DNA from 3 places in the Massilia sp. BGA-UO-ETr-WB1 genome. Region 2 is predicted to be linked to each of the others. Evidence: predicted binding sites of a transcription regulator. Region 2 holds the regulator's gene; each other region holds the start of a gene.
What was found. Region 2 encodes LexA, which represses DNA repair genes until DNA is damaged. Its sites were predicted from a motif close to ACTGTATNNNNATACAGT; they were not measured.
Positions count from the first base shown of each region.

Region 1 (9,915 bases), 100 kb from region 2:
CATCACTTGCGCGATTTCGGGCGCGTAGGCCAGGTGGGTCAGCTTGGCGTCCAGCACTTCCACGCCGGCCGCATCGAAGCGCGCCTGCAGCTCCACCTTCAGCGCCTCCGCCACCACGTCCATGCCGGCGCGCAGCGTGGTTTCGCCGTCCGGCAGATCCTCGCCTTCGTCATACGCGTACTGCGAAGCCAGGTGGCGCAGGGCCGCTTCGGCCTGTATCGATACGTAGCGCTCGAAATCGTCCACCTCGAACACCGCCTGCGCGGTGTCGCGCACGCGCCAGACGATGGCGGCGCTGATCTCGACCGGGTTGCCGCGCTTGTCGTTGACCTTCAGCGTGGGCGCGTTGAAATTGCGGGCGCGCACGGACAGCTTGCGCTTGATGTACAGCGGGAAGGCCCAGCGCAGGCCTTCGCTGCGGTCGGTGCCGATGTATTTGCCGAACAGCGTGAGGATGGCGCTTTCGTTCGGCTGTAGCATGTACAGCCCGGCAAAGCTCACCAGGCCGAGCAGGGCGGCGATGACGCAAAGAACAGGATGCAGGCCGCCTCGTGCGCCGAGGCCGGCCAGTGCGATCAGCGCCAGGGCGGCCACCGCCGCCGTATAGCCGCTGACCGAGGAAAACGCCGTTTCGCGGCGAATATGTGCTGCTTTCATGCTGGACTCCCTCTTGGTTGTGACATCAAAGTGATATCACTTTAGGATCACTTCAAGTTGGAGTCAAGAAATTTATCAAATAAATATCATGGCCGCTGCGTGTGCTGCTCTTCGGCCAGCAGCGGCTGCCATTGCTTGAACCAGGCATTTGCGTGTGCTTCCCAAGGAAACACGCCGGCGGTGCTGGGGAAAATGATCTGGTAAGCACGAGCCTCTGTGTCTTTGTAAAGCCACACGCCCCATCCCATATAGTGCTTGTAGTTTGCCGCCGAGACTTGACCAATCACGCATTCGAAGCCCCCTCCCAGCAGGCCGCTGACGCGCGTCCCCGGCTCAAGCTGCAGGCCCGACCGCATTTGCCGATAGCACTCATTAATGACCGCTTGCGCCACCTCGTGCTTGAGCCCGACAACGATCAGGTCCGGCATGCCCAGCGATTGTTCTATGCCTAGCGAATACGAAAAAGGCGGCTCTTCATCTTCCTCCATCACATTGATAATGTGGAGACCGTATGCCGCGATATCGGCGTGCACCTGCTCTTCATCTCCGCCGGTTTCGCACGGTTTTTCCCAGCGCTCCCACTCTGCGCCGACATGCGTGCGATAGGCGCTCCAGCCGCGCGGCAAGTCGCTGATCCCGGCGAGTGAGGCATCGCGTTCATAAACGCATCCCATGCACAGCAGCACGCATTCGCCAGGCGTGTCGGTGGTGGCGTCCAGAAATTGCCAGTCGCCGTTATGGTCATGCGCCACCTGCAGCACCGGAAAGGCCTGGTGCGCCACTTTATCCGTGCAAAAGGTGACGGTGTTGACGCTGTCGGCAAATGGCCAGTCGGAAAATGCGTGATTGTGTTCGGGCATGGCGGGCTCCTGGGTTTAGAGGAAGAAGGCTGCTGCGGCCACGGCGGTGGGCGGCAGGGCGCCCAGCAGCAGGCCGATGGCGCCGATCGATTCGTCCTGGAAGCCGCGCCGCAGCAGCGACACGCCGGCCGGGTTGGGCGCGTTGGCGATCACCGTCAGGCCGCCGCCGGCCACGGCGCCCGCCACCAGCATGTATTGCGCCTGCGGCGTCATGCCGTCGATCAGCGAACCGAGGTAGGTCAGGGCGGCGTTGTCGGTGATGGCGGTCAGGCCCAGCGCGCCGAAGAACAGCGCCACCGGCGCCAGGCTCGAGACGATGGGCTGCAGCCACCATTGCTGCATGCCGCCCAGCACCACCAGCCCGGCCAGGAAGAAGCCCACCAGCAAGCCTTCCTTCAGGATCAGCGGCTGCTGGTAGCGCTGGTAGGCTTGCGTGAAGCCGAGGAACAGCAGGAACAGGCCGAGGAACATCACCGGATGGTGCGCCAGCAGCACCACCCCCGCCAGGAGGCCCAGGTGGATCAGCGACACCAGCAGCGGCACCTGCGCCGGGCCGCCGCCATCGGCCGGCGCGCCGGCCGGCTGCAGGTGGCGCTTGAGCACGAAGCAGATGGCGGTGGCGTTGACCAGCACCGCCAGCGTGGCTTTCCAGCCGAACTGGCTGGCCATGAAGGCGCTGTCCCAGCCCCAGGTGGCAGCCACCATCAGCACCGGCGGCGCGGCGTAGGAAGTGAGCGTGCCGCCGATCGACACGTTGACGAACAGCACGCCCAGCGCGGCGTATTTGAGCCGCTCGGGCATGCCGTCGCGGAACACCAGCGGCGCCAGCGTCAGCGCGGCCAGCGTCATGGCGGCCGGCTCGGTGATCAGGGAGCCGGCCAGCGGCACCAGCGCCAGGCCCAGCCAGGCCAGCGCCAGTTCATTGCGCATCGGCGCCAGCCGCGCCAGCGCCTGCAGGGCGCGCTGCACCGCGTTGAGCACCGGCCAGGACGCGGCCACCACCATCACCACGAACACGAACAGCGGCTCGGTGTACTGGCGCGATTCGGCGTAGGCGATGGCGTTCTGGCCGCCCGCCGCGATGGCGATGGCCACGATCAGGATGGCGGCCCAGAAGCCGAACACCACTTCCACTTCGCCCAGCAGGTGCAGCAGGCCGGCGTGGCGCGGGTGGCGGTGGGCCAGGATCTCGAACGATTTGGCGGCGAAGGTGTGCACCAGGGCGCATCCGAACAGGATGGCGCCGATCAGCTGGATGGTGGTCATTGATGCCTATCAGGTATGGTTTTAATGCCCATCTTACAGCATCTGCAAGCTTTCCCAGTGGAACAAACCGTAAGTAGTCCTTGCCAAAACCGGGAGTAAATAGTACTGTGTATTTGTACAGTATCCGTGTTTGCAACCATGCTCAGTCCTTCCACCCTTGCCGCTCCCGAAAGCCTGCATCCGTCGCTGTGGCTGGCGTCGCAGCTGGCGCACTCGGCCACGCGCTGCGTGGACACCGGCTACGCGGCGCTGTCGGCCCAGCTGCCGGGCGGCGGCTGGCCGCTGGGCACGCTCACCGAGCTGATGCTGCAGCAGCAGGGCATCGGCGAAATCCGCCTGCTGCGTCCGGCGCTGGTGGCGGCCTCGAAGCGCCCGGTGGTGCTGCTGGCGCCGCCGCAGATCCCGCAGGGACTGGCGCTGGCCGCGCTGGGCTTGCCGCCGGGACAAATGGTGTGGATACGCAGCACGGGAAAAAGCGGGGACGCGCTGTGGGCCGCCGAACAGGTGCTGCGCAGCGGCTGCTGCGGCGCGCTGCTGCTGTGGCAGCAGCAGATCCGCAGCGAAAACCTGCGCCGGCTGCACCTGGCGGCGCAAAGCGGCGACACCCTGTTCTGCCTGATGCGCCCGCTTGCCGCCGCGCAGGACGCCTCGCCGGCGCCGCTGCGCCTGGCGCTGCGCTCGGCGCCGGGCGGCATCCGCATCGAATTCATCAAACGCCGGGGACCGCAGCGCGACGCGCCGCTGTTCCTGCCCTTGCCACCTTCTTTGCTACAGCGTCATGCGTCTCTGGATCGGCCTCTACCTGCCACGGCTCCCGCTCGAAGTCTTCTGCCCCAGCTGGTCGGAGGATAACTGCAGCGTGGTGCTGGAGCAGGATGGCGTGCTGGCGCTGTCGCCGCTGGCCCATGCCGCCGGCGTGCGGCTGGGCATGCGGCGCGGCGGCGCGCTGCTGATGGCGCCGGACGCGCAGCTGCACGAGCGCGCCCCGCTGCGCGAGCAGGAGGCGGCGCACGCGGTGGCCATGGCGCTGCTGCGCTACACGCCGCTGGTGGCGGAGGCCGAGGAGGCCACGCTGCTGATCGACATCGGCGCCAGCCTGCGCCTGTTCGGCGGCATCCGCCGGCTGTGCGCGCTGGTGCGCGGCAGCATGCGGGCGCTGGGCTTTACCGCCGTGCTGAGCTGCGCGCCCACCGCGCGCGGCGCCTGGCTGCTGGCGCGCAGCGGCGGCGGGCGCTGTTTGAAAATCGACAGCATGGCGCGGCGCCTGGCGCCGCTGCCCAGCAGCCTGCCGCCGCCGGCGCGCCCCTTCCTCAAGTGGTTCGAGGGCATGGGCTGCCTGACGCTGGCGGACTTGCGGCGGCTGCCGCGCCCCGGCCTGCAGCGCCGCTGCGGCCGCGCGCTGCTCGACATGCTGGACGAGGCGCACGGCGAGGCGCCCGAGCTGTACGAGTGGGTGGAGGCGCCGCCCACCTTCAGCGCCAGGCTGGAATTGTTCGACCGCATCGAGCACGCGGACGCGCTGCTGCACGGCGCGCAGCGCCTGCTGCAGCAGATGGTGGGCTGGCTGTGCGCGCGCCAGTTCGCGGTGGAGCGCGTCAAGCTGCTGCTCGAGCATGAGCGGGGCAAGGTGGCGCGCCCGCCCACCGCCATCGAGATCGCGCTGGCCGAGCCGGTGTGGCGCGACGACCACCTGCTGCGCCTGCTCAAGGAGCGCCTGGCCAAGACCGAGCTGGCGGCGCCAGTGATCGGCCTGTGCCTGGAGGCGGCGCAGGTGCAGCCCATGCTGCCGCCCACCGACTCGCTGTTCCCGGAGCCGGGCGGCAGCAAGGAGGACCGCGAGCGCCTGTTCGAGCTGCTGGTGGCGCGGCTGGGGGCGGACAATGTGCTGAAGGCGTCGCCGCAGGCGGACTACCGGCCCGAGCTGGCCAACGCCTGGGTGCCGGTGCACGACAAGCTGCGCCCGGCCGACGTGAGCGCGCGCATGCCGCCGCAAAGCCTGCCGCGCCCGGCCTGGCTGCTGCCCAAGCCGATCGCGCTGCTGATGCGCGACCACCGGCCGTTCTACATGTCGCCGCTGCGCATGGTGTCGAACGCCGAGCGCATCGAGGCCGGCTGGTGGAGCGACGGGCAGACGCGCGACTATTTCATCGCCGAGGGCGCCGACCATGCCCACTACTGGGTGTTCCGCGAACGGCTGGGGGCGAAGGAGGGCGAAGCCGAGCCGCGCTGGTATCTGCACGGCTTGTTCGGCTAGACTGCGGGTACGGCTCTTTTTACGGAATACATCATGCGTGCAGAACGACACGAATTCACCGGCGCCAGCGGCCACCAGCTGGCGGCGCGCCTGGATGCGCCGGACGGCGCCATTAAAGCTTATGCGCTGTTCGCCCATTGCTTTACCTGCGGCAAGGACGTGATCGCCGCCAGCCGCATCGCGCAGGCGCTCACCGGGCACGGCATCGCCGTGCTGCGCTTCGATTTCACCGGCCTGGGCGCCAGCGGGGGCGAGTTCGAGAACACCAATTTTTCGTCCAACGTGGCCGACCTGGTGGAGGCGGCCGATTTCCTGCGCGAGAAGTTTGCCGCCCCGCACCTGCTGATCGGCCACAGCCTGGGCGGCGCGGCGGTGCTGGCGGCGGCGGCCAGCGTGCCGGAGGCGAAGGCGGTGGTGACCATCGCCGCGCCGGGCGAGCCGGCCTATGTGACCAATATGTTCAGCGCCCACCTGGAGCAGATCGCCGCCGACGGCGAGGCCCAGGTGCAACTGGCGGGGCGGCCGTTCCGCATCAAGCAGCAGTTCGTGGAGGACGTGGGCGGGCACAGCCTGCGCGAGCATATCGCGGGGCTGCGCAAGGCTTTGCTGGTGATGCACGCGCCGGGCGACGATACGGTGGCGGTGCGCAATGCGATGGACATTTTCATGGCCGCGCGCCACCCGAAAAGTTTCGTCTCGCTGGACGATGCCGACCACCTGCTGACGCGGCGCGAGGACGCCGCCTACGTGGCCGACCTGATCGCGGCCTGGAGCAGCCGCTATCTGTAGACGTTGATTAGACGCTGATTACTCGTCGAATTCGGACGACAAGTCCTTGAAACCCTTGCGCACGGCGAAGGGCAGGAACTCGTCCGGCGTGTCGAGCACGATCAGTTTCTTTTCCTGGATCACCGGGTCGCCCGGCACCAGGTCCGGCCCCGCGTAGCCCAGGCTGCGCAGGCGGGCGCTGATCTCGGCGATCAGTTTCTTGTCCTTGTGCAGGCCGTCGGACGCGGGCGCCGCCAGGTCCACGTACAGGTCGATGACGCCATAGCCCTCGTCGAAGATGCGGATGGCTTTGATGTCGATGGCGCGGCCGGCGCCGTCGGTGGCCTTGAACGGGCCGCTGAGCTGGATGTCGGTGTCTTGGTTCATGCCCGCAGCATACACCAAATCGCCCCAATCGTCCGCAGCGGCTAGGTCGCCACGCGGTCGCGGCCCAGGTGCTTGGCACGGTACAGCGCCTGGTCGGCCAGCTGGTAGAGTTCGTCGCGCCCCAGTTCGGCGCCGGGCGCCAGGAAGGCGGCGCCGATCGACAGCGTGACCTTGCCGCCGGGCGGATTGGCGCGGTGTTCAATGGCGTGCGCGGCCATGGCGGAGCGGATCTCGCCGGCCAGTTCCAGGCTTTCCCCGGTGCCGCCGCTGCTGTACAGGCAGGCGAACTCGTCGCCGCCGATGCGGAAGCACAGGTCGCCGGCCCGGTGCAGCGCGGCGCGCATGCTGTGCGCCACGGCCTTGAGCACGCTGTCGCCGGCCGGGTGGCCGTGGTGGTCGTTGTATTCCTTGAAGCGGTCCACGTCCAGCAGCAGCAAGGTCAGCAGGCGGCCGTCGCGCCGGGCGCGTTTCTGCTCTTCGCAAAAGCGCATGTTGAAATAGCGCCGGTTCTTCAGGCCGGTCAGTTCGTCGGTCACGCTGCTGTCCTCGGCGGCGCGGGTCTGCGTGATGTCGGTGGACACGGCGCAGGTGGCGTTCACCTGGCCGTGTTCGTCGTACAGGGGGAATTTCACGGTCATGTAGGTGTGCAGCGTCTTGTCGCGGTGGTACACCGCTTCCTCCTCCTGCACGGCGCGCTGTTCCTGCGCCGCGCGGCGGTCGTTGCGCCACAGCTGCTCGGCAATCTCGGGCGGGAACAGGTCGAACACGCTGCGGCCGACGAAGCTGCTTTCATCGTAGCCGTCGAGCACCTCGAAATGGCGGTTGGCCATGGTCATGCGGCCTTCCAGGTCCTTGGTGGAAATCAGCAGCGGGGCGTGGTCGAGCAGGGAGCGGAAGATGCGGTCCCGGCCGCGCAGCGCGGCCACTTCCAGCCGCAGGCGGGCATTTTCTTCCAGCAGGGCAGCGATGCTGACGGGATCGTCCATGGACGGTTTCCAGGCTATCGAGGGAAGCCCAGTATAACCGCAGTCCGGGGCAGCAAGCGAGTTGTCCCGGACAAAGGCGCAAGGCGCTTTATTTCAGCGGCGACAGGATGGCTTGCAGGCGGTCCGGCGTGCCGGGGATGCGTTCCAGGCGCGGGTATTTCAGGCCGCCGTGGTAGTCGAGCAGGATGGTGCGGTATTTCGCGCCCTTCTTGACCAGCAGCTCGATCGGCTTGGCGTCGGCTTTGCCGCCGGTCTTGGCGGCGGTGACGGCCGCGCGCAGCACCTCGGCCTTGTAGGCGGCGCCGTTCACGGCCAGCACCGTGGTGCCGCCGCCGATGCCGGCCTTGAAGCCCGGGCCTTCCCATTGCAGCGCTTCGACCTTGCCTTCGCTGTTCAGCGAGAAGCCCAGCGAGTATTGGAAGTCGGCCATCTTGCTGCGCTCTTCCACCGCCTTCAGGTAAGGCGTCTGGGTGTCGGTGTAGACCAGCTTCCAGCCGGCGCGCGCGTAGCCGTCCAGCGGCGCCGGGCCGGTGCCGTCCAGGCGCGCGCGCAGGAAGCCGGCCCAGTCGTGCGGCTCGATCGCGTTGAGCGCCTTCACCACGTCCTCGAAGGTGTAGTAGTTGGCCACGTAGGCGCCGTTGTCGATGCCGAAGAAGTTGCGCGCGAAGTTGTCCAGCGACTTGGTGTCGTTCGACATTTCGCGGATCTTGGTGTCCACGTCCAGCCAGATCAGCGCACCTTCGTTGTAGTAGTCCTCGCTGCGCTGCCAGTTGCTCCAGCCCAGCGGACGGCGGCCGTTGATGATGGGGTCGTTGGTGGTGTCCTGCACAGGGCGCCAGCTGCGGCCCTGCTGGTTGTCGTAGCGGGCCGCGTTGGCCGCCATGATGTCGCGCACGCTTTCCGTCCTGAGCATGCCGGAGCGCGCCGACAGCACCTGGCCCCAGTACTGGGTCTGGCCTTCGTACACCCACAGCAGGCTGTTCTGCAGCGGGGTGTTGAAGTTGGGCACGTTCTGGTCGGCCGGGCGGCGGAACTTGCCGTTCCACGAGTGCGTGAATTCATGCGGCAGCAGGCCGCGCACGGACTCGGCCTTGTTCCAGTCGGTGAAGTAGTCGAGCTTCACGCCGTTCTCGCTGGACTGGTGGTGCTCGCGTCCCACGCCGCCGAATTCCTCGCTCAGCGCGAGCAGGAAATCGTAGTGCTGGTAGTGGTAGGAGTTGAACAGCTTGTAGGCCTGCTGCACCATGGCGCGGTGCAGTTCGATCTGCTCCGGCTTGGCTTCCACCGCTTCGGCGGTGTCGGCCACCACGTTCAGGTGCACCGGGATTTTCGCGCCCGGGTCGAGGTCGTAGCGCTTGAAGTAGCGCCCCGCGAACAGCGGCGAATCGACCATGGTTTCCAGGTCCAGCGCCTTGAACTGCACCGTGTCGCCCTTGCGTTCCACGGTTTCCAGCGCGCTGCCGTACTGCCAGCCTTCCGGCAGCGTCAGGCTGGGCTGCACCGTGATGCGGCGCGTGGTGTGGCCGGCCGGGTACAGCACCATCGAGTGCCACTGGATGCCCAGGATCTCGCCGGTGATGGTGGTGCGGCCCTGGTTGGGCTCGGTGGGCGACAGGTACTGGTATTCCACTTCCACCGCCTTGGCGTCGCGCGGCACCTCGAGGTGGAAGGCGTGCACGTTGACGGTGTCGCGCTTCCAGGCCAGCGGCTTGCCGTTGGCAGTGAGCTTGAGGCCGGCGAACTGGTTCAGCGGGCCGCTGGGGCCGTGGTTGGCCGGCACCCACTGCGGGTACAGCAGGGTCAGCTTGCCGGGCTTGGCGGGAATGGTTTCGGTGATGCGGAAAATCTGCTGGGACGTGTTGGACGCGTCCACCTTCAGCACGATGGTGCCGGGGTAGGGCTGGTCCACCGGGGCGGGGATCGGGTCAGCGTGGGCGGTCAGGGCGGCGCTGAGCAGCAGGGCCAGCAGGGTTTTGCGCATAGCAGTCATGGAGCGGAAAGTGGAGGAGTAAAGAGGCCGAGTGTAGCACGCAGGAAACATCGCTTTGTGTCGAAATGTACCGCAAAAATTTTTGCAGCCTGGCTCTTGAAAGCTCCTGGCGGCAACCGTATATCGGATGCACCGGTTGCCCAGAAGGGGACCGGAAGACCATATCGCTTAACTTTGAAAGGATATCCATCATGCGTACTTTTGACCTGACCCCACTGTATCGTTCCGCTATCGGTTTCGACCGCCTGGCCCAGCTGCTGAACGACGCCCAGCGCGGCGACGCCCAGCCCAGCTACCCGCCGTACAACATCGAGCTGGTCTCCGAAGACCAGTACCGTATTGTGATGGCGCTGGCCGGCTTCAGCCGTTCGGAAATCGATATCACCAGCGAGCGCGACAGCCTGCACATTGTCGGCCGCAAGCAGCGCGACGGCGTGGAGCGCACCTATCTGCACCGCGGCATTGCGGCGCGTGATTTCGAGCAGCGCTTCCAGCTGGCCAACCACGTGAAAGTGACCGGCGCCTCCTTCGACAACGGCATGCTCACCATCGAACTGGTGCGCGAAGTGCCGGAAGCGCTGAAGCCGCGCAAGATCGCGATCGACGGCACTGACAACGTCGCCGCGCTGGAGCAGCGTCAAGCCGCTTAAGCTGCAACAGTAAGCAAGTAGCACCACTGGCCGGGCAATCCGGCCAGTTGCACGTCTGGCGTGCGGTTGTAACCGGAAGTAACGGTCCGGGAGATTA
Region 1 covers NZ_JCAQOT010000025.1:12,656-22,570, forward strand. The annotation lists gene AC56DV_RS18205 (SPFH domain-containing protein) at 1-657, opposite strand, end outside; gene AC56DV_RS18210 (DUF4262 domain-containing protein) at 744-1,517, opposite strand; gene AC56DV_RS18215 (putative Na+/H+ antiporter) at 1,533-2,783, opposite strand; gene imuA (translesion DNA synthesis-associated protein ImuA) at 2,922-3,635, shown strand; gene AC56DV_RS18225 (Y-family DNA polymerase) at 3,562-5,037, shown strand; gene AC56DV_RS18230 (alpha/beta hydrolase family protein) at 5,071-5,826, shown strand; gene AC56DV_RS18235 (hypothetical protein) at 5,845-6,192, opposite strand; gene AC56DV_RS18240 (sensor domain-containing diguanylate cyclase) at 6,234-7,178, opposite strand; gene AC56DV_RS18245 (M61 family metallopeptidase) at 7,267-9,159, opposite strand; gene AC56DV_RS18250 (Hsp20 family protein) at 9,360-9,818, shown strand.
Region 1: imuA (translesion DNA synthesis-associated protein ImuA) is a predicted target of LexA. The motif match lies at 2,888-2,905, and genes of this name have one in related genera.

Region 2 (9,915 bases):
TGGTGGTGGCGACCTTCAGCCCCACCACGAAGATGGCGATGAAGTTGAAGAAGGCGGCCATCGCCACGGCCGACTGCGGCTTCAGCACGCCGGTCGAGACCACGGTGGCGATCGCATTGGCGGCGTCGTGGAAGCCGTTCATGAAGTCAAACACCAGCGCCAGGAAGATCAACAGGCACAGCGCGTAGATGCTGATTTGTAGGGTTTGCATGGATTGTTCTTTTCAGTTCTTTTCAGGACAGCACGGCTTACGCGTTTTCGACAACGATGCCTTCGATGATGTTGGCCACGTCTTCGCAGCGGTCGGTGACCGTTTCCAGGATTTCGTAGATGGCTTTCATCTTGATCAGGTTGCGCACGTCCGGCTCGTCGCGGAACAGCTTGGACATGGCGGCGCGCATCACATGGTCGGCGTCCGATTCCAGGCGGTCGATCTCTTCGCAGATGGCGACGATCTGGCGCGAGTTGTCCATGTTGTGCAGCAGGGCCACCGCTTCGCGGACCTTCTCGGTGCAGGCCAGCACCAGTTCGGCCAGGCGCTTGGCTTCCGGCGTGACCGAGTGCAGGTCGTACAGCGACACGGTCTGGCCGGCGTCTTCCATCAGGTCCAGGATGTCGTCCATCTTGGTGATCAGCTTGTGGATGTCGTCGCGGTCGATCGGGGTGATGAAGGTCTTGTGCAGCATGTCCACCGTGGCGTAGGTGATCTTGTCGGCCTGCTTCTCGATGCCCTCGATCGCGTGCACGCGGTTTTCCAGGTCGTCGAAGTTGGTCATCAGGGCCAGCATTTCCTTGGCGCCTTTGACGCACAGGTCGGCGTGCTGGTTGAACAGATCAAAAAACTTGCCCTCGGTGGGCATCAGGCGTCCAAACATATCAATCTCCAATCAAGAATCATCATTACTGCAGGCAGCCGCCAGGCGGCGGCCTTAGAAAAGTTACGGGTACTGCGGGGGAAGGTAAAGCTTAGTCGCCCTGGTAGGTCGTCAGTGCACCGCTGTAATTGCCGAACTTGGTGTACATGCCCATCCAGGTCAGTCGTATTGCGCCGATCGGACCGTTACGCTGCTTGCCGATAATGATCTCGGCCGTGCCTTTTTCGGGCGAGTCGGGGTTGTAGACTTCGTCGCGGTACAGGAAGATGATGACGTCCGCATCCTGTTCGATAGCGCCGGACTCGCGCAAGTCCGACATCACCGGGCGCTTGTTGGGGCGCTGTTCCAGCGAACGGTTCAGCTGCGACAGCGCGATGACGGGACAGTGCAGTTCCTTGGCCAGGCCCTTGAGCGAGCGCGAGATTTCGGAAATCTCGGAGGCGCGGTTGTCGCCCGGCTTGCTGCCCTGCATCAGCTGCAGGTAGTCGACGATGATCAGGCCGAGCTTGCCGCACTGGCGCGACAGGCGGCGCGCGCGGGCCCGCATCTCGATCGGGTTCAGCGCCGGCGTTTCATCGATGAACACCTGGGCGTCGTTCATCTTCTGGATCGCGTTGGTCAGGCGCGGCCAGTCCTCGTCGTTCAGTTTGCCGGTACGTAGGCGGTGCTGGTCCAGCATGCCCACCGAGCCCAGCATACGCATGGCCAGCTGGGTGCCGCCCATCTCCATCGAGAAGATGGCCACCGGCAGGCCGGCGTCGACCGCCACGTTCTCGCCGATGTTGACCGAGAACGCGGTCTTGCCCATCGACGGACGGCCGGCCACGATCACCAGGTCGCCCGGCTGCAGGCCGGAAGTCATGCGGTCCAGGTCGATGAAGCCGGTCGGCACGCCGGTGATTTCGCTGGAATTGTCGCGCGAGTACAGCTCGTCGATGCGCTCGACCACCTGGGTCAGCAGCGGCTGCACCGCCAGCCAGCCTTGCGCGCCGCGCGCGCCCTGCTCGGCGATGGCGAAGATCTTCGATTCGGCCTCGTCCAGCATCTGCTTGACCTCTTTGCCCTGCGGGCTGAAGGCCTGGCCGGAAATCTCGTCGGCCACGGTGATCAGCTGGCGCAGGATGCCGCGGTCGCGCACGATCTCGGCGTAGCGGCGGATGTTGGCGGCCGATGGCGTGTTTTGCGCCATGGCGTTCAGATAGGCCATGCCGCCCACCTCGTCCGCCTTGCCCAGCATGGACAGCGCTTCGAACACGGTCAGCACGTCGGCCGGCTTGGAGCCGTTGATCAGGCGGACGATCTGTTCGAAGATGATGCGGTGATCATAGCGGTAGAAGTCGTCGGGATTCATGAAATCCGCGATACGGTCGAACGCGGCATTGTCGCGCAGCAGGCCGCCGATGACGGACTGTTCTGCTTCGATGGAATGCGGCGGAATGCGTAGCGAATCTACCTGTGGATCGGAGGGGGTGTTCATGGCGCGAATTATACCTGCTTCGGTGCAAGGGCAAAAAATAAAAAAGCCGGGCAAGCCCGGCTTTTCTATATGTACAACAGTCTATCCGTAGATTTCTCTACAACTAAACTTAGGCAGCTTCGCCAACGACGGCAACGGTCACGTCGACCACTACGTCGGTGTGCAGCGATACCGAAACGGCGTGCTCGCCGGTGACTTTCAGCGGGCCGTTAGGCATGCGCACGGCAGCCTTTTCAACAGCGAAACCAGCTTTGGTCAGCGCTTCGGCGATGTCGAAGTTGGTCACGGAACCGAACAGGCGGCCGTCAACACCGGCTTTTTGCGAAACGGTCACGGTCATGCCGTTCAGTTTCTCGCCTTGGGCTTGAGCGGCAGCCAGTTTAACGGCAGCAGCTTTTTCCAGTTCGGCGCGCTTGGCTTCGAATTCAGCCACAGCGGCGGTGGTGGCGCGGCGGGCCAGCTTTTGCGGGATCAGGAAGTTACGTGCGTAGCCGTCCTTGACCTTAACCACGTCGCCCAGGTTGCCGACGTTAACAACTTTTTCCAACAGAATGATTTGCATAGTTCTCTCCAGTTTCTAATCTGACTGCGCTAATTAAGCGTGGTGCAGATCGGTGTACGGCAGCAGGGCCAGGTAGCGAGCGCGCTTGATGGCGGTGTCAACTTGACGCTGGTAGTGCGCCTTGGTACCGGTCAGGCGTGCTGGCATGATCTTGCCGTTTTCCTGGACGAAATCTTTCAGCGTGTCTACGTCTTTGTAGTCCACTTGCTCAACGTTTGCAGCGGTGAAGCGGCAGAACTTCTTACGTTTGAACAGAGGATTCTGTTGCTTGCGCTTTTCTTTCAGCTTGAGCTTGTTTTTGTCGAACTTTTTACCGAATGCCATTTTAGGCTCCTGTATCTAATAAACTAAAATCAATGATGTGAAACACCAGGCTTCTGCTATTGCGGTTTTTCTTGGCCAGGAATCCTGTGAACCGATAAACACCACCCAGGGGCGCCGCTTCGAACCGTTTTGCCAGATCCCCTGCCGCCAGGGCCGGGACTTCGAATTCGGTGAGGCGGGCGATGCCTGCCTCCATCTGCTGCGAACTGTGCTGCAAGGTTGCAGTGACAATCGGCATGCCGGCCGGGGTGTACCTGATGGTGTCCCGTTCGGTGATGAGGGCGGTTACCTGTAGCTGGTTCAGTTCAGTTCCTGGTCAATACTCGACTGGCCGATTAGGCCGCTGCAGCTGCTTGTGCTTCGGCGCGATGGCTCTTGGCCGCGTCTTCACGTTGTACCGACTTCATCATCGGCGAAGGAGCGGTTTCCGCTTTCTTCATTTTCACGGTCAGGTGACGCAGCACGGCATCATTGAATTTGAATGCGGTTTCCAGCTCGACCAGGGTCTCGTTGTCGCACTCGATGTTCATGCAGATGTAGTGTGCTTTAGCCAGTTTCTGGATCGAGTAAGCCATTTGACGGCGGCCCCAATCTTCCACGCGATGTACGTTACCGCCGCGCGAGGTCACGCTGGCTTTGTAACGTTCGATCATCGCGGGCACTTGCTCGCTTTGGTCCGGATGGACGATAAATACGATTTCATAGTGACGCATGAAAACTCCCTTAAGGACTGTGAATATAGCCCACCCCGGCGTCAAGACGGGTGTGGGAAGAGGTAAGCCCGCGACTATAGCGCCTTTCCGCTGAAAAATCAAGCAGCAGCCCGCCTTGACCCCGCGCAAAGCCGGCCACCCCGGCTGCGCGCATGCTACCAGCCATGGAACCGCCCGCCGACGACTACGACACCCCATGGAAGACCGCCGTGATGCGCTATTTCCGCGAATTCATGGCTTTCTTCTTCCCCCAGGCGCACGACGCCATCGACTGGAAACTGGGCTACAGCTTCCTGGACCAGGAACTGTCGCAGATCGCGCGCGACGCCAGCCTGGGCCGCAGGCGGCTCGACAAGCTGGTGCAAGTGCGCGGGCGGGACGGCGCGCATCAGCTGCTCTACATTCATCTCGAGATCCAGCGCCGCCGCGAGATGGAATTCGCCGCGCGCATCTTCACCTATCACTACCGCCTGTACGACCGCTTCCAGTGCCCCATCGCCACGCTGGTGATCCTGGCCGACCCCTCCCCAGCCTGGCGGCCCGACTGGTTCGGCTACACTGCGCTCGGCTGCGAAACCAGTATCCACTACCCCACCGTCAAGCTGATGGACTACTGGCCGCACCTGGAAAGACTGCTAGCCAGCCATAACGCCTTTGCGATCTTGACCGTGGCCCATCTCATGACACTGCACACGCGCCACCAGCCCCAACTGCGCTTCGAGTGGAAAGCAAGGCTGGCCACACTGATGCACGAACGGCAATGGAGCACGCAGCGCATCCTGGACCTGTTCGATGTACTAGACTGGATGATGGCAATACCCGCGCCGCTTCAGCAACAGTTGGGTGCGAAAGTTGTTGAGCTTGAAAGGAGCATGACTATGCCATTCGAAAATCTCATCATCAAGATGCACAAGCAAAGGGCCCGTGAGGAAGGCCTCGAGGAAGGGCGTCAGGCGGGCCGCGCAATAGGCCGGGAAGAAGGCCGGGAGGAAGGCCGGGAGGAAGGCCGGGAACAGGGCCGGGAAGAAGGCCTGCTGGCAGGACACCGGGAAGCACTGACGCGGCTGCTAAAGCTGCGGTTCGGTCCGCTGCCGCCGGACACTACGCGGCGTATCGAGCAGGCATCGAAGGCCGACTTGGCCAGCTGGGAGGGGCAGATTCTGCGTGCGGACGCTCTGGATGACGTATTTGACGGCCGCTAAGTGAAAATATTTCGCGAGCAGCAATGAAATCCCTTGCATTAGCGCTCACACTGTACAAAAATACAGTCTGTCTATATCCACAGCTCTCAGAGCGAAACGCACCATGATCAAGCTCACCGCACGCCAGGAACAAATCCTTAATCTGATCAAGGATGCCATCGACAATACCGGCTTCCCGCCCACCCGCGCCGAGATCGCCAACGAACTGGGCTTCAAATCGGCCAACGCCGCCGAGGAGCACCTGCAGGCGCTGGCGCGCAAGGGCGCCATCGAGATCGCGGCCGGCACCTCGCGCGGCATCCGCCTGCTGGGCGCGCATGCCGAAAGCGCCGCCACCAAGGTGGCCAATGCGGCCGCCGCCGCCGCGTCCAACATGATGTCGCTGCCGCTGATCGGCCGCGTGGCCGCCGGTTCGCCCATCCTGGCCCAGGAAAACCTGGAAACCAGCTACAGCGTGGACCCCGCCCTGTTTTCCGCCAAGCCCGACTTCCTGCTCAAGGTGCGCGGCGAATCGATGCGCGACATCGGCATCATGGACGGCGACCTGCTGGCCGTCAAAAAGGTGGACAGCGCCAAGAACGGCCAGATCGTCGTGGCCCGCATCGGCAACGAAGTGACGGTCAAGCGCTACCAGAAGACCGGCTCCACCATCGAGTTGTTTCCTGAAAATCCGGATTTCAAAGTAATCACCGTCAATCCGGAGGCGGACGAGTTCGCGCTGGAAGGACTGGCGGTCGGCCTGCTGCGCAGCTGGCACTAAGAAAGAGCAACAATGGGTGCTTTCAAACTCTACGGCAATTGCGAGTCCGGCCACAGCTACAAGGTGAAGCTGGCCATGGAAGTGGCCAAGGTGCCGCACGAGTATGAAGAGATTGACCTGCGCCTGGAGCGCGCCGGGCGCCCCGAGCCTTTCCGCAGCCTGTCCAGGTACTGCGAAGTGCCGCTGCTGGTGCATGACGGCCAGGCCTACGTGCAGTCGAACGCCATCCTGCTGCACCTGGCCGAACACCTGACAGCGTTTGGCGGCGAAACGCAGCAGCGCCTGGAGCGCGTGCGCGAATGGCTGTTCTGGGAGGCCAACCGCATCGGCTTCTCGATGGCGCACCTGCGCTATGGGCAGAAGTTCGATCCGGCGGCCTACGCCGGCACCGTGCTGCCGTGGTTCCGCAACCGCTTCAACGCCGACATCGAACGCCTGGAGGAAGAACTGTCCGACGGCCGCGCCTTCCTGCTCGACGACCACGTCAGCATGGCCGACTTTTCCATCTGCGGCTATATGTACTGGCCGGAGCAGGCCAACGTCGGCTACCCGCCGCGCGTGCAGGCCTGGCTGGACCGCATCGCGGCGCTGCCGGGCTGGCGCCATCCATATCACATGGAAGGCGCGCAGCCCTGGTAACGCCGCCTGCGCTTAGCAGGCTTCCAGCGCGCAGCTGAAGTCTTCTAGCAAATCAGCCGTGTCCTCGATGCCGACCGACACGCGTATCAGCGATTCCGCAATCCCCATCGACGCCCGGCGCTCCGCGCCCATCTCGTAGAAGATGGTGTGCGCCACCGGGATGATCAGCGTGCGCGTGTCGCCCAGGTTGGAGGCCGGCACCGCCAGCTTCAGGCGGTTCAGGAAATCGAAGCAATCGATGCCGTCCTTCAGCTCAAAGCTCAGCAGCGAACCATGCGCGCGGAACAGCTCCGCCGAGATGGCGTGCTGCGGATGCGACTTCAGGCCCGGGTAGTACACCGCCGCCACGCGCTCGTCCGATTCCAGCAGTTCGGCCAGCGCCTTGGCGTTGGCGCAGGTGCGCTCCATGCGCAGCGCCAGCGTTTCGGCGCCGACCGCGATGTGGTGCGCCGCCTCCGGCCCCAGCGAGGCGCCGAAGTCGCGCAAGCCCTTGGCGCGGATCTGCGTGATGCCCCACTGCGCCGGCGCCGCCTTCTTGTAGTTCTCGAAAATGTTCGGGAACCGCGTCCAGTCGTAGGCGCCGGTGTCGGTCAGGCTGCCGCCCAGCGCATTGCCGTGGCCGCAGATCGACTTGGTCAGCGCGTTGACCACCAGGCCGGCGTGCACCGACTTCGGCAGGAAGAGATACGGCGTGGTCATCGTGTTGTCGACGATGTAGAGGATGCCGCGCTCCTGGCACAGCTCGCCGATCCGCTTCAGGTCCGCCACTTGCGTACGCGGGTTGGCAATGGTTTCGACGAACACGATGCGGGTATTCGGCTGGATGGCGGCCGTCACATTGGCCACGTCGGTGGCGTCGACGAAATCGACCGCCACGCCCTGCCCCGCCACGGTTTGCCACAGCGAGTTGGTGTTACCGAACAGGAAGGACGACGACACCACGTGGTCGCCCGCGCGCAGCAGCGCCTGGAACACGGCGCCGATGGCGCCCATGCCGGTGGCGAAGCACAAGGTGGCCACGCCCTGCTCCATCTTGTTCACCTTGTCTTCCAGCGCCGACACGGTGGGATTGCCCTGGCGGCCATAGCGGAAGCCCGGCTCCTTGCCCTGGAACACCGAGGCCAGCTGGCGCGCGTCGCCGTAGCCGAAGGCCACCGAGGTGTGCACCGGCTTGTGCAGCGAGCCGTGCTCGATGCCCTTCTGGCGGTCGTTGTGCAGGATGGTGGTGGTGAAACCGTAATTTTTCTTTTCTGTCATGATCTTCGGTCAAAAAAAAGCCCGGTGCCGTGGGGCACCGGGCTGCGACATCAGCCTTCGGCGGTCGCTGCGTTCAGGTTCAACTGGGTGCGGCCGGTATCCTCCGCCGCAGCCGGTTTCGGGTTGTGGCGGTTGTATTCCAGCTTGTCCAGGTAGTCCGGCGACACGTCGCCGGTGACGTAGATGCCGTCGAAGCACGACGCTTCGAACTTGGTCAGCTTCGGATTCACGTCGGTGATCGACTGTTTCAGCGCGTCGATGTCCTGGTACACCAGGTAGTCGGCGGTGATTTCCTTGCACACTTCCTCGGTGGTGCGGCCGTAGGCGATCAGCTCGTCGCGCGTCGGCATGTCGATGCCGTACACGTTCGGGTAGATCACCGGCGGCGCGGCCGAAGCGAAGATCACTTTCTTGGCGCCGGAGTCGCGCGCCATCTGCACAATCTCGCGCGAGGTGGTGCCGCGCACGATGGAGTCGTCCACCAGCAGCACGTTCTTGCCCTTGAACTCGTGCGGGATGGCGTTCAGCTTCTGGCGCACGGATTTCTTGCGCGCCGCCTGGCCCGGCATGATGAAGGTGCGGCCGATGTAGCGGTTCTTGATGAAGCCTTCGCGGTATTCCACGCCCAGGCGCAGCGCCAGCTGGATCGCGGCCGGACGCGACGAGTCCGGGATCGGCATCACCACGTCGATCTCGCCGTCCGGGATTTCACGCTTGATCTTGTCGGCCAGGTACTCGCCCATCTTCAGGCGGGTGGCATACACCGAGGCGCCGTCGATCACGGAGTCCGGACGGGCCAGGTAGACGAATTCGAACACGCAAGGATTGAGCTGCGGGTTGTCGGCGCACTGGCGCGCGTGCAGCTGCTTGTCGGCGTCGATGAAGATGGCCTCGCCCGGCTCCACGTCGCGCACGAAGCGGAAGCCCATGCCTTCCAGCGCCACCGATTCGGAGGCGATCAGGTATTCGGTGCCCTGCTCGGTTTCATTGATGCCCAGGCACAGCGGGCGGATGCCGTTCGGGTCGCGGAAAGCCAGCAGGCCGACGCCGGCGATCTGCGCCACGGCGGCGTAGCCGCCCTTGACGCGGCGGTGCAGCACGGTGACGGCCTTGAAGATGGCGTCCGGGTCCAGGTTCAGGCCGGTAGTGGCGGTCTGGATTTCATGCGCCAGCACGTTCAGCAGCACTTCCGAGTCGGAGTCCGTGTTGATGTGGCGGCGGTCGTTCTTGAACATTTCCTGCTTCAGCTGTTCCCAGTTGGTCAGGTTGCCGTTGTGTGCCAAAGTGATGCCGAACGGCGCGTTGACGTAGAACGGCTGCGCTTCCTCTTCGCTGGACGAACCGGCGGTCGGATAGCGGCAGTGGCCGATGCCCGAATTGCCTTGCAGCGAACGCATATTGCGGGTGCGGAAAACGTCACGCACCAGGCCGTTGGCCTTGTGCATGGAAAACATGCTGCTGTGATTGGTCGCGATGCCCGCCGCGTCCTGGCCGCGATGCTGCAGCAGCAGCAAGGCGTCATACAGCATTTGATTGACGGGTTGATGGGATACGACGCCGACGATGCCACACATGGTAGTGCTCCTGGACTGGTACTACGGATTTAAAGAATTCTAAAATTGCACATGCTGCGCGAAGGCAGCGGGCAGGAAAGGCTTCACGGTGCGCGCTCCGGTCTCCGCGAGCGGACTCAATAGCGCGTTCTTCCAGAAATCCTGCTGCGGGATCGTGGTCATGCCGCACAATATGACTGCGGCCAGCACGATTACAAGCCCCCGCCCCAGGCCGAACAGGCCGCCCAGGCCCCGGTCCGCCAGGCTCAGGCCGCCCGCCTTGATCAACGCATCGACTGCCATGCCCAGCAGTCCCATCAGGATGCGCACGCCGATGAACAATACGATAAACGCCAGGATCAGGCGCACCACTTCGCCCGGCACCAGTTCCGGCAGCATCTTGGCCAGTTCGGCGCCGTAGGCGTTGGCCACCACGAAGGCGACGATCCAGCTGGCCAGTGAAATCATTTCCTTGACCAGGCCGCGCAGGGTGCTGATGACAACGGAGGCGATCAGCACGAATATCACCAGGTAATCGAATAGCGTCACGTCG
Region 2 covers NZ_JCAQOT010000025.1:115,074-124,988, reverse strand. The annotation lists gene AC56DV_RS18725 (inorganic phosphate transporter) at 1-211, opposite strand, end outside; gene AC56DV_RS18720 (DUF47 domain-containing protein) at 249-875, opposite strand; gene AC56DV_RS18715 (replicative DNA helicase) at 967-2,352, opposite strand; gene rplI (50S ribosomal protein L9) at 2,462-2,914, opposite strand; gene rpsR (30S ribosomal protein S18) at 2,948-3,238, opposite strand; gene priB (primosomal replication protein N) at 3,240-3,542, opposite strand; gene rpsF (30S ribosomal protein S6) at 3,574-3,951, opposite strand; gene AC56DV_RS18690 (RpnC/YadD family protein) at 4,116-5,153, shown strand; gene lexA (transcriptional repressor LexA) at 5,257-5,913, shown strand; gene AC56DV_RS18680 (glutathione S-transferase family protein) at 5,926-6,552, shown strand; gene AC56DV_RS18675 (cystathionine gamma-synthase family protein) at 6,565-7,809, opposite strand; gene purF (amidophosphoribosyltransferase) at 7,860-9,383, opposite strand; gene AC56DV_RS18665 (CvpA family protein) at 9,423-9,911, opposite strand.

Region 3 (9,915 bases), on a different contig from region 2:
CTGGAGTGCGCGGTGGACTGCGCAGTGGACTGATGCCCGGCGGATGGCAGCGTGTGCCATTTCGGCACGGCGTGCAATTGCGGCTGCTGGCTCATGGTCGTCCTATCCGCCCTGGCCGATGGCCGGGTCTTCAAAGAAGTAGTCGCGCCAGCTGGCAGGCTGGTTCTTCAGCACGCCCACGCGGTGCAGGAACTGCGCCAGCCCGTAGGTGTTCTGCGGCGCCACCTTGAACTGCACCTGCGGGTTCTTGATAATCTTCAGCAGCAGCGCGCGGTCCACCTTGCTCTTGCTCACGCGCAGATACGCATCCGCCGCGCCCTCCGGATTGGCGGTCGCGAACTGCGCCGCCTCCGCCAGCGCGGCCGTGAAAGCGCGGTAGGTCTTGGGATTCTCGTTGCGGTACTTCTCGGTGGCGTACAGCACCGTCGACGAACTCGGGCCGCCCAGCACATCATAGGAATTGAGCACGATGCGCGCGTTCGGATTCTGCGCCAGCTCCTGCTCCTGGTAAGGCGAATTGCCGAAGTGCGCGTTGATCTCCGTGCCGCCCGCGATCACCGCCGCCGCCGCGTCCGGATGCGGCAGCGTTTGCGTGAGCTTGTCCAGGCGGTTGAACTCCTTGTCGCCCCACTGCTTGGCCACCGCCATCTGCAGGATGCGCGACTGCACCGACACGCCCACCGCCGGCAGGCCGATGCGGTCCTTCTCGGTGAAGTCGGCGATGGTCTTCACCTTGGGGTTGTTGCTGACCAGGTAGTAGGGGAAGTTCCCCAGCGACGCCACGCCGCGCACGTTCTGCTTGCCGTTGGTGCGGTCCCAAATCGTCAGCAGCGGGCCCACTCCCGCGCTGGCGATATCGATGCTGCCGGACAGCAGTGCGTCGTTGATGGCGGCGCCGCCGGAGAGCAGCGTGCGCTCCACGGCGATATCCACGCCCAGCTGCTTGCCGTGCTTTTCAATCAGCTTCTGGTCCTGCGCAATGTTCAGCAGCAGATAGGTGACGCCGTACTGCTCGGCGATGCGGATGCGGCCTTCGGCCTGCGCCTGCGCGCTCAGGCCCAGCGCGGCGGCGGCGGCGGCGGCGATGAACTTCAATTTACTCATGCTTGCTCCAGGTATGGTCAGAACGGGACGTCGCCCTCGATGGTGGTGCGGTACAGTTTGCGGCGCATGTGCGCCGGACAGCCGGCCGCCAGGTGCATCAGCGAGCGGTTGTCCCAGAACACCATGTCGTGCGGGCGCCACTGGTGGCGGTAGATGTGTTCCGGCTTGACGCTGTGCGCGAACAGCTCCGCCAGCAGGGCCCTGCTCTCGTCCTCCGGCAAACCCACGATGCGCGTCGTGAAGTGCTCGCTGACGAACAGCGCGCGGCGGCCCGTCTCCGGGTGCACGCGCACCACCGGCTGCAGCACCGGTTTGACTTCATCGATCTGTTCCTGCGTCAGCTGCGGGCGGAAGGGATTGCGGCGCCGCAGCTCCTCGTACTGCGCCAGATAGCTGTGCTCCGCGCGCAGGCCCTGGACGGCGCGGCGCAAGGCCACCGGCAGCGTTTCGTAGGCCAGGTGCATATTGGCGAACAGCGTGTCGCCGCCCTCCTCCGGCAGCTCCTGCGCGTGCAGCATGGAGCCCAGGCTAGGCTTGTCCTTGTACGACAGGTCCGAATGCCAGAAGTGGCCCGCGTCGCCCAGCCCTGTGGGCTGGCCGTTCTCGATGATATTGGAAATGACCAGCACCTCGGGCGCCTCGGCCAGCTGGAAATTGCGCAGCACGTGGATCTGCAGCGGGCCGAAGCGGCGGCTGAACGCCACCTGCTGTTGCGGCGTGATGCGCTGGTCGCGGAACACCAGCACGTGGTGGTCCAGGTGCGCGCGGTGCAGGCGCTGGAAGTCGCGGTTGCCGAGCGGTTGCGACAGATCCAGCTGCGTCACTTCCGCCCCGAGCGGCGCGTCGAAAACCTTGATGTCGAAAGTTTGAAGGGGACTGAGAACGGCAGACATGGCACTGGTCCTTGCGTTGAATATGCCCCCAGTCTATGCCGCTCCCTTCATGAAGAAAACGAAGCTTATCGGCTATTCATATGCGATTTTCGCAGCGGCGCGCAGCGCGGCGACCATGGCGGCGAGGGCGCGGTCTTTTTCGTCGGCGCCGGGGACGCGCAGCACGAAGGCGGGGTGGTAGGTGGCCACCACCCAGCGGCCTGCATGCTGCACCGGCTGATCCATGTAGTCTTTCAGCGCGGCGTGGCTGTCTTCGAGCACGGCTTTCAGCGCGGTGCTGCCCAGCGCGACCACCACTTGCGGGGCGACCTGCTCCAGCTCGCCCTCCAGCCAGTAATGGCAGGCCAGGATCTCCTTCTGCGCCGGGGTCTTGTGCAGGCGGCGCTTGCCGCGCGGTTCCCATTTGAAGTGCTTGACGGCGTTGGTGACGTAGACCTTGCCGCGCTCCACGCCGGCCTGCGCCAGCGCGCGGTCGAGCAGCGCGCCGGCCGGGCCGACGAAGGGGTGGCCCTGTAGATCCTCCTGGTCGCCGGGCTGCTCGCCCACCAGCATGATGCGCGCCTTCCGCGCGCCCTCCCCCGGCACGGCTTGCGTGGCGTGCTCCCACAGCTCGCAGCGGCGGCATTCGTCCAGCGTGTGCGGCTGCTGGCGCCCGGGCTGCGCTTTCTCGGGCGCGATGGGGATGGTGGCGCCGCTGCGGCGGCCCACGGCGCTGGCCTGCCCCACGCGGCGCGCGCCGGCGGCGGCTTGCGACACCATCTCTGGCACCAGCGCCGCTTCCGGCATGTTCTTCCAGAAGCGCGAACGCACATGGCCATGCATCACGTCCGGGTTCAGGCGCGCGGGGTTGAAGATGCTGCGGTAGTAGGTGAGCCACAGCGCTTCGCCGGCGTCCTCGATGTCGGCGGGGCCGCGCGCGAGCGGGCCGGTGGCGTGCAGCGCGGCGCCGTCCCACAGCACGGTGGCCTCCGGCGTGGCGATGAGCCAGGTGGCGCGGCCCATGCGGGCGGCGAAATGCTGCGCCACCTGCGGCAGCACGTCGTGCGCGGGCTCGAACCAGGCAACGAAGCGCGGCGCGCCCTCGCCCGCCGGCCGTTCGCGGAAGCGCAAATAGGCGTGCATGTCGTGTTCTTCGCGGCGCACGGCGCGCGCCATGCCGTGCAAGCGGTTGCCGTCTTCGTCTGCCATCGACATCACCTCCCGCTGGCCTTGCTGCCAGCGCCACAGGATCTTGTACAGGAAGGCCCAGCGGTCTTCCGCGCGATAGCAGGCGGCCCTTTGCAGCAGCTCCATCAGCTCGCGCGGAATGCGCATGGCGGGCAAGGCGGAGTCGGCAGGCGATGCGGACGATGCGCACGCAGCGGGCGCCGCGGTAACCGAGGCGGCGGCAACGCCAACAGCTGCGCGCGTTATCGCGGGCGCAACGGGCTGATCGGCAGTACCGGGCACGGGAGCCGGGCCGGCCACGGCGCCGAATAAGTCGCCGCCGCCTCCAGGTGAGCTCCATTGTACGGATTCGGGCGGCACGCGGCGCACGATCAGCCGGCGCGCCGCCGCGCGCCACTCGTCGAAGCCGGCCACAACAATGGGTTGAGCGAAACCGGCCATTACGCCGCCTGCAGCTCCGGCCACAGATTCATTTGCTGCGGCGCCTCGGCCATGGCGCGGCGCAACGTCTCAGACGGGGTGCTGTCGCGCGCCGGCGCGTAGTCGGCCACGATGATGAAGGGGGCGATCTTTTTCATGCTGCACCGCAGCCGCGACAGGTCGGCGTAGCGCACCCGCCGCAGGCGCCGCAGCTCGACGATGCGCTGCGCGTTGCGCAGGCCGATGCCGGGCACGCGCGCGATCATGGCCAGGTCGGCGCGGTTCAGGTCCATCGGAAAATGCTCGCGGTTGGCCAGCGCCCAGGCCAGCTTGGGGTCGATGTCCAGCGCCAGGTTGCTGGGCTGCATGCCGTCTCCGGGCAGCAGTTCGCTGACCTGGAAGCCGTAGCTGCGCAGCAGGAAGTCGGCCTGGTACAGGCGGTGCTCGCGCTGCATGGGGGGCGGCGCCAGCGGCACGCTTTTCGGGCTGTCCGGGATCGGGCTGAAGGCCGAGTAGTACACGCGCTTGAGCTTGTAGCTGCTGTACAGCGTTTCGGCCGTGCCCAGGATGTGCTTGTCGTCGCTGGCGTCGGCGCCGACGATCATCTGCGTGCTCTGCCCAGCCGGGGCGAAGGCGGGCGCTTTCGGCTCTTCGGCCTTTTCGTCCAGCCGCAGGCGGATGGCGCCCATGGCCAGCTTGATGGTTTGCACGTTTTTCTCCGGCGCCAGGCGCGCGATGCTGTCCTGCGACGGCAGCTCGATGTTCACGCTGAGCCGGTCGGCGTGGCGGCCGGCGGCGGCGATCAGGGCGGGATCGGCGTCGGGGATGGTTTTCAGGTGGATGTAGCCGCGGAACTGGTGCGTTTCGCGCAGCTCGCGGGCGATGGCCACCAGCTGCTCCATGGTGTAGTCGGCCGACTGGATGATGCCGCTGCTGAGGAACAGGCCGTCGATGTAGTTGCGCAGGTAAAAATCGACCGTGAGCTTGACCACTTCCTGCACCGTGAAGCGGGCGCGCGGCACGTTGGAGGTGCGGCGGTTGACGCAGTACTGGCAGTCGTAGATGCAGAAATTGGTGAGCAGGATTTTCAGCAGCGAGACGCAACGGCCGTCCGGCGTGTAGCTGTGGCAGATGCCCATGCCGGTGCTGGCGCCCAGGCCGTCCTTGCCGACGGAGTTGCGCCTGGGCGCCCCGCTGCTGGCGCAGGAGGCGTCGTACTTCGCGGCGTCGGCCAGGATTTCAAGCTTGTCGGTGAGCTCCATTTGCTGCCCTCGATACTGTATATAAACACAGTATAGCGCAGGCAGGCACGGAGCGCCGAATATCGGCGGGTCAAGCGCGGGTCAGCGGCGGGCTTGGCGACGGTGGCGCATCGGCGCGGCGGGCACTGGACAGACAGCGCAAGCCTGCGCCAAAGCGCCATAGTACAATCCCGGGCGACACCGGCGCTCGCTGGCCGCGCCGCTGCTGGCCCCACTGCTAGGCAAACCAACAACAATGATAAGACAACGTCTGTTACACCCTGCAAGAGCAGTGGCATTCGCATTTCTGCTGGCGATTGTTGTCGGCACGCTACTGCTGATGATGCCGGTCTGCCGCGCCGGGGCGGAAGCGGCACCATTGCTTGTCGCGCTGTTCACCTCGGTCTCCGCTGTGTGCGTGACAGGACTGGCGGTGGTCGACACAGGCAGCTACTGGTCGCCGTTCGGGCAAGGCGTAGTCATGCTGCTGTTCCAGGTTGGCGGCTTCGGGATGATGACGGCAGCGACCCTGATGGGCCTGATGGTCAACCGCTCGCCGCGGCTGCGGCTAAAGCTCATTACGCAAACGGAAACCCATTCGCTGGGTCTGGGCGACGTCGCCGGCGTGGCCAAGCTGGTGCTGGCCGTGACCGTCGCCTCGGAGTTGATCCTGGCGCTGGTGCTGGCCCTGCGCTTCCACTTCCGCTATGGCTTGGGCTGGGGCGAAGCGGCATGGAGCGGGCTGTTCCACTCGGTCTCCGCCTTCAACAATGCCGGCTTTTCGATCCACCCGGACAGCGTGATGCGGTATGCCCCGGACGCCCTGATACTGCTGCCGTTGATGCTTGCCATCTTTCTCGGGGGCATAGGTTTTCCCGTCCTGTTCGACTTGCGCGACAAGATACGCTCGCCGCGCAGCTGGTCGCTGCACACCAAGCTGACCCTGCTTGGCAGCCTCATCCTGCTGTTGCTGGGGTTCTGCGGCGTGCTGTACTTCGAGTGGAGCAATGCCGGCACGCTGGGCGCCATGGCGCCTCCCGACAAGATCCTGTCTGCCGCGTTCACGTCGGTGTCAGCGCGCACCGCCGGGTTCAACTCGATCGACCTGGCCCTGGCGAGCCGGGAGACGTGGGCGCTGCACTATCTGCTCATGTTCGTCGGCGCCGGCAGCGCCGGCACGGCCGGCGGCGTCAAAGTGGGCACCGTGGCGATCCTGTTCCTGCTGGTACTGGCCGAAATCCGCGGCAATCCGGACAGCGAAGCCTTCGGCAGGCGCGTGGGCGCCTCCGCGCAGCGCCAGGCCATCACGGTCCTGGTGCTTGGCAGTATCATGGTTGTCATCGGCACCATGGTACTGCTGCAGGTGAGCCAGGCATCGACCGACCGCATCATTTTCGAAGTCATCTCCGCTTTCGGCACGGTGGGACTGTCCACCGGCATCACCGCCGAGCTGCCGGCAGCGGGGCAGATCATGCTGATCATCCTGATGTACCTGGGACGAATAGGCACCATAACCTTGGCAACGTCGCTGGTATTGGGCGAACGGCGCATGCCATACCGCTATCCTGAGGAGCATCCAATTGTTGGGTAGAATTTTCACAGAGCAGTTCGCGTTTTCTTCCGGCGACAGCGTACTGGTGATCGGCCTGGGCCGGTTCGGCAGTTCCGTGGCCCAGTCCCTGATCAGGCTGGGCCACGATGTCATGGGCATCGACAAGGACAGCGAGCGGGTCCAGCTATGGGCGGACAAGCTCACGCACGCGGTCCAGGCCGATTCGACCAAGGAAAGCGTCATGCTGCAGCTGGGCGCCGCCGACTTCGCGCACGCCATCGTGGCGATAGGCGGGGACATCGCGGCCAGCCTGCTGACCCTGATGGTGCTCACCGAACTGGGCATCAAGGACATCTGGGTCAAGGCGCTCGACCAGGACCACGGCCAGCTGGCCAAGCGCATGGGCGCCCACCACGTGATTACACCCGAGGCCGACATGGGCGAACGGGTGGCCCACCTGATCACCGGGCGACTGATCGACTTCATCGAATTTGACGACGGCTTCGCCATTGCCAAGATTCACGCGCCACCCCAAACGTTCAACAAGACGCTGCGGGAGTCGGCGGTGCGGGAACAGTACGGCGTAACCGTGGTGGGCGTGAAGCGCGCCCACACGGATTTTCAGCATGCCACCCCCGAGACCGACGTGCAAGCCGCCGATCTGCTGATCGTCTCGGGGCCGACCCGGAAGATCGAACTGTTCGCGAGCGGCTCCACGAAACGCAAGTAGCCGCCCTGCGGGACCTTACGAGATGGCAGCGTATTTGCCGAGGCGGCTGGCCAGGCGGCCGGCCAGTTCGTGGCCGGCGCTGACGGTCATTTCCAGGTCGTGCAGATGGCCATCCTTCAGGCCGTACACCCAGCCGTGCACGGTCAGCGGCTGGCCGCGGTCCCACGCGTCCTGCACGATGGTGGTCTGGCACACGTTGACCACTTGCTCCACCACGTTCAGCTCGCACATGCGCTCGGCACGTTCGCGCGAGGGCAGCACGTCGCCCAGGTAGCGCTCGTGCTTCTGGGCCACGTCGTTCACATGGCGCAGCCAGTTGTCGACCAGGCCGACGCGGGTGCCGGTCATGGCGGCGTGCACGCCCTTGCAGCCGTAGTGGCCGACGACAATGACGTGCTTCACTTTCAGCACTTCGATGGCGAACTGCAGCACCGACAGGCAGTTCAGGTCGGAGTGCACCACCACGTTGGCGATGTTGCGGTGGACGAACACGTCGCCGGGAGCCAGGCCCAGCAGCTCGTTGGCGGGCACGCGGCTGTCCGAACAGCCGATCCACAGGTATTCCGGCGAGGCTTGCTGCTCCAGGCGCTTGAAGAATTCAGGATCGCGCTGGACCATGGAATCGGCCCAGGCGCGGTTGTTGACCAGCAGGTCCGCCAACGGGGAGCCGCTTACGTTTTGTTCACTCATATGTCCTCTCATACGTGCGAAGACCGCCCGTTTGCCGGGGTGGCAAGGGGCGGTCCGGGATAGTGCTATGTTACCTGATTTGGTGCGGCGCATCATCTGCGCCAGGCAATGACGCTTATTGCAGCCTTATTGCCAACTTCTTGCCGACTTACTCGAAGAAGTCCTTCACCTTGTCGCGCCAGGTCTTGCTTTGCGGGCTGTGCTTGGAGCCGCCCTCCACCGTGGCGCGGTCGAACTCGCGCAGCAGTTCCTTCTGCTTGTCGGTCAGCTTGACCGGCGTTTCCACGGCCACGTGGCAGAACAGGTCGCCCGGATAGCCGGAACGCACGCCCTTGATGCCCTTGCCCTTCAGGCGGAAGGTCTTGCCCGACTGGGTGCCCTCGGGAATGGTGAACGACACCTTGCCCGACAGCGTAGGCACTTCGATTTCACCGCCCAGCGCCGCGCGCGCGAACGAGATCGGCATTTCGCAATGCAGGTCGTCGCCCTCGCGCTGGAACACCGCGTGCTGCTTGATGTGGATTTCCACGTACAGGTCGCCCGGCGGCCCGCCGTTGGTGCCCGGCTCGCCGTTGCCGGACGAGCGGATGCGCATGCCGTTGTCGATGCCGACCGGGATCTTCACTTCCAGCGTCTTGTTGCGCTTGATGCGGCCGGCGCCGCCGCAAGGCGAGCAAGGGTCGGTGATGATCTTGCCGGTGCCGTGGCATTTCGGGCAGGTCTGCTGGATGCTGAAGAAGCCCTGCTGCATGCGCACCTGGCCGTGGCCGCCGCAGGTCGAGCACGTCACCGGCGCGGTGCCCGGCTTGGCGCCGGAACCGTGGCAGGTGTCGCACTTGTCCCAGGACGGCACGCGGATGGTGGTGTCGAAGCCGTGCGCGGCCTGCTCCAGCGTGATTTCCAGGTTGTAGCGCAAGTCCGCGCCGCGGTAGACCTGCGGGCCGGAACTGCGGCCGCGGCCGCCGCCGCCGAAGATGTCGCCGAAAATGTCGCCGAAGGCATCGCCGAAGCCGCCCGCGCCGAAACCGCCGCCGCCGCCGCCGCCCATGTTCGGGTCCACGCCGGCGTGACCGTAGCGGTCGTACGCTTCGCGCTTTTCGGGGTTGGTCAGCATCTCGTAGGCCTCTTTGACCTCCTTGAACTTCTCTTCCGATTCCTTGCTGTCCGGATTGCGGTCCGGATGGTATTTCATCGCCAGTTTGCGATAGGACTTCTTGATCTCGTCTTCGGACGCATTCTTTGCGACCCCGAGGATCTCGTAAAAATCACGCTTTGCCATGTTGTAGGCACCTTGCTGTATTTACTGGTACTGATTATGCGAAAAAGCCGAGCCGGCCCCTTTGCAGGGATGCACGGCTCGGCGTCAGTCTTGCGGCCGCAGCCGGGGACTCTGAGGGACGCTAATTACTTGCTGTCTTTGACTTCTTTGAAGTCGGCGTCCACCACGTCGTCCTGCTGCGCTTTGGACTCTTGCTGGCCGCCGGCCTGCTGCTGGCCGCCCTCGGCGCCCGCGGCGCCGGCTTGCTGCGCCTGCATGTCGGCGTACATCTTCTCGCCCAGTTTCTGCGACGCGGTCGACAGCGCTGCCACTTTGGCGTCGATGTCGGCCTTGTCGCCGGCCTTGATCGAGCCTTCCAGCTCGGTGATGGCCGCTTCGATCTTCTCTTTCTCGCCCGCTTCCAGCTTGTCGCCGTATTCGGTCAGCGACTTGCGGGTCGAGTGCACCAGCGCGTCGGCCTGGTTGCGCGACTCGGCCAGTTCCTTGACCTTCTTGTCTTCTTCCGCGTTCAGCTCGGCGTCCTTCACCATCTTCTGGATCTCGTCCTCGGTCAGACCCGAGTTCGCCTTGATGGTGATCTTGTTTTCCTTGCCGGTGGCCTTGTCCTTGGCGCCCACGTGCAGAATGCCGTTGGCGTCGATGTCGAAGGTCACTTCAATCTGCGGCGTGCCGCGCGATGCCGGCGGGATGCCTTCCAGGTTGAATTCGCCCAGGCCCTTGTTGCCGGCCGCGATTTCGCGCTCGCCCTGGTAGACCTTGATGGTCACCGCAGGCTGGTTGTCGTCGGCGGTGGAGAACACTTGCGAGAACTTGGTCGGAATCGTGGTGTTCTTGTGGAT
Region 3 covers NZ_JCAQOT010000021.1:536,586-546,500, forward strand. The annotation lists gene AC56DV_RS07110 (ABC transporter ATP-binding protein) at 1-95, opposite strand, end outside; gene AC56DV_RS07115 (ABC transporter substrate-binding protein) at 103-1,104, opposite strand; gene AC56DV_RS07120 (TauD/TfdA dioxygenase family protein) at 1,122-1,997, opposite strand; gene AC56DV_RS07125 (UdgX family uracil-DNA binding protein) at 2,070-3,605, opposite strand; gene AC56DV_RS07130 (putative DNA modification/repair radical SAM protein) at 3,605-4,846, opposite strand; gene AC56DV_RS07135 (TrkH family potassium uptake protein) at 5,118-6,416, shown strand; gene AC56DV_RS07140 (potassium channel family protein) at 6,406-7,107, shown strand; gene can (carbonate dehydratase) at 7,123-7,797, opposite strand; gene dnaJ (molecular chaperone DnaJ) at 7,946-9,076, opposite strand; gene dnaK (molecular chaperone DnaK) at 9,202-9,915, opposite strand, start outside.
Region 3: AC56DV_RS07130 (putative DNA modification/repair radical SAM protein) is a predicted target of LexA. The motif match lies at 4,861-4,878, and genes of this name have one in related genera.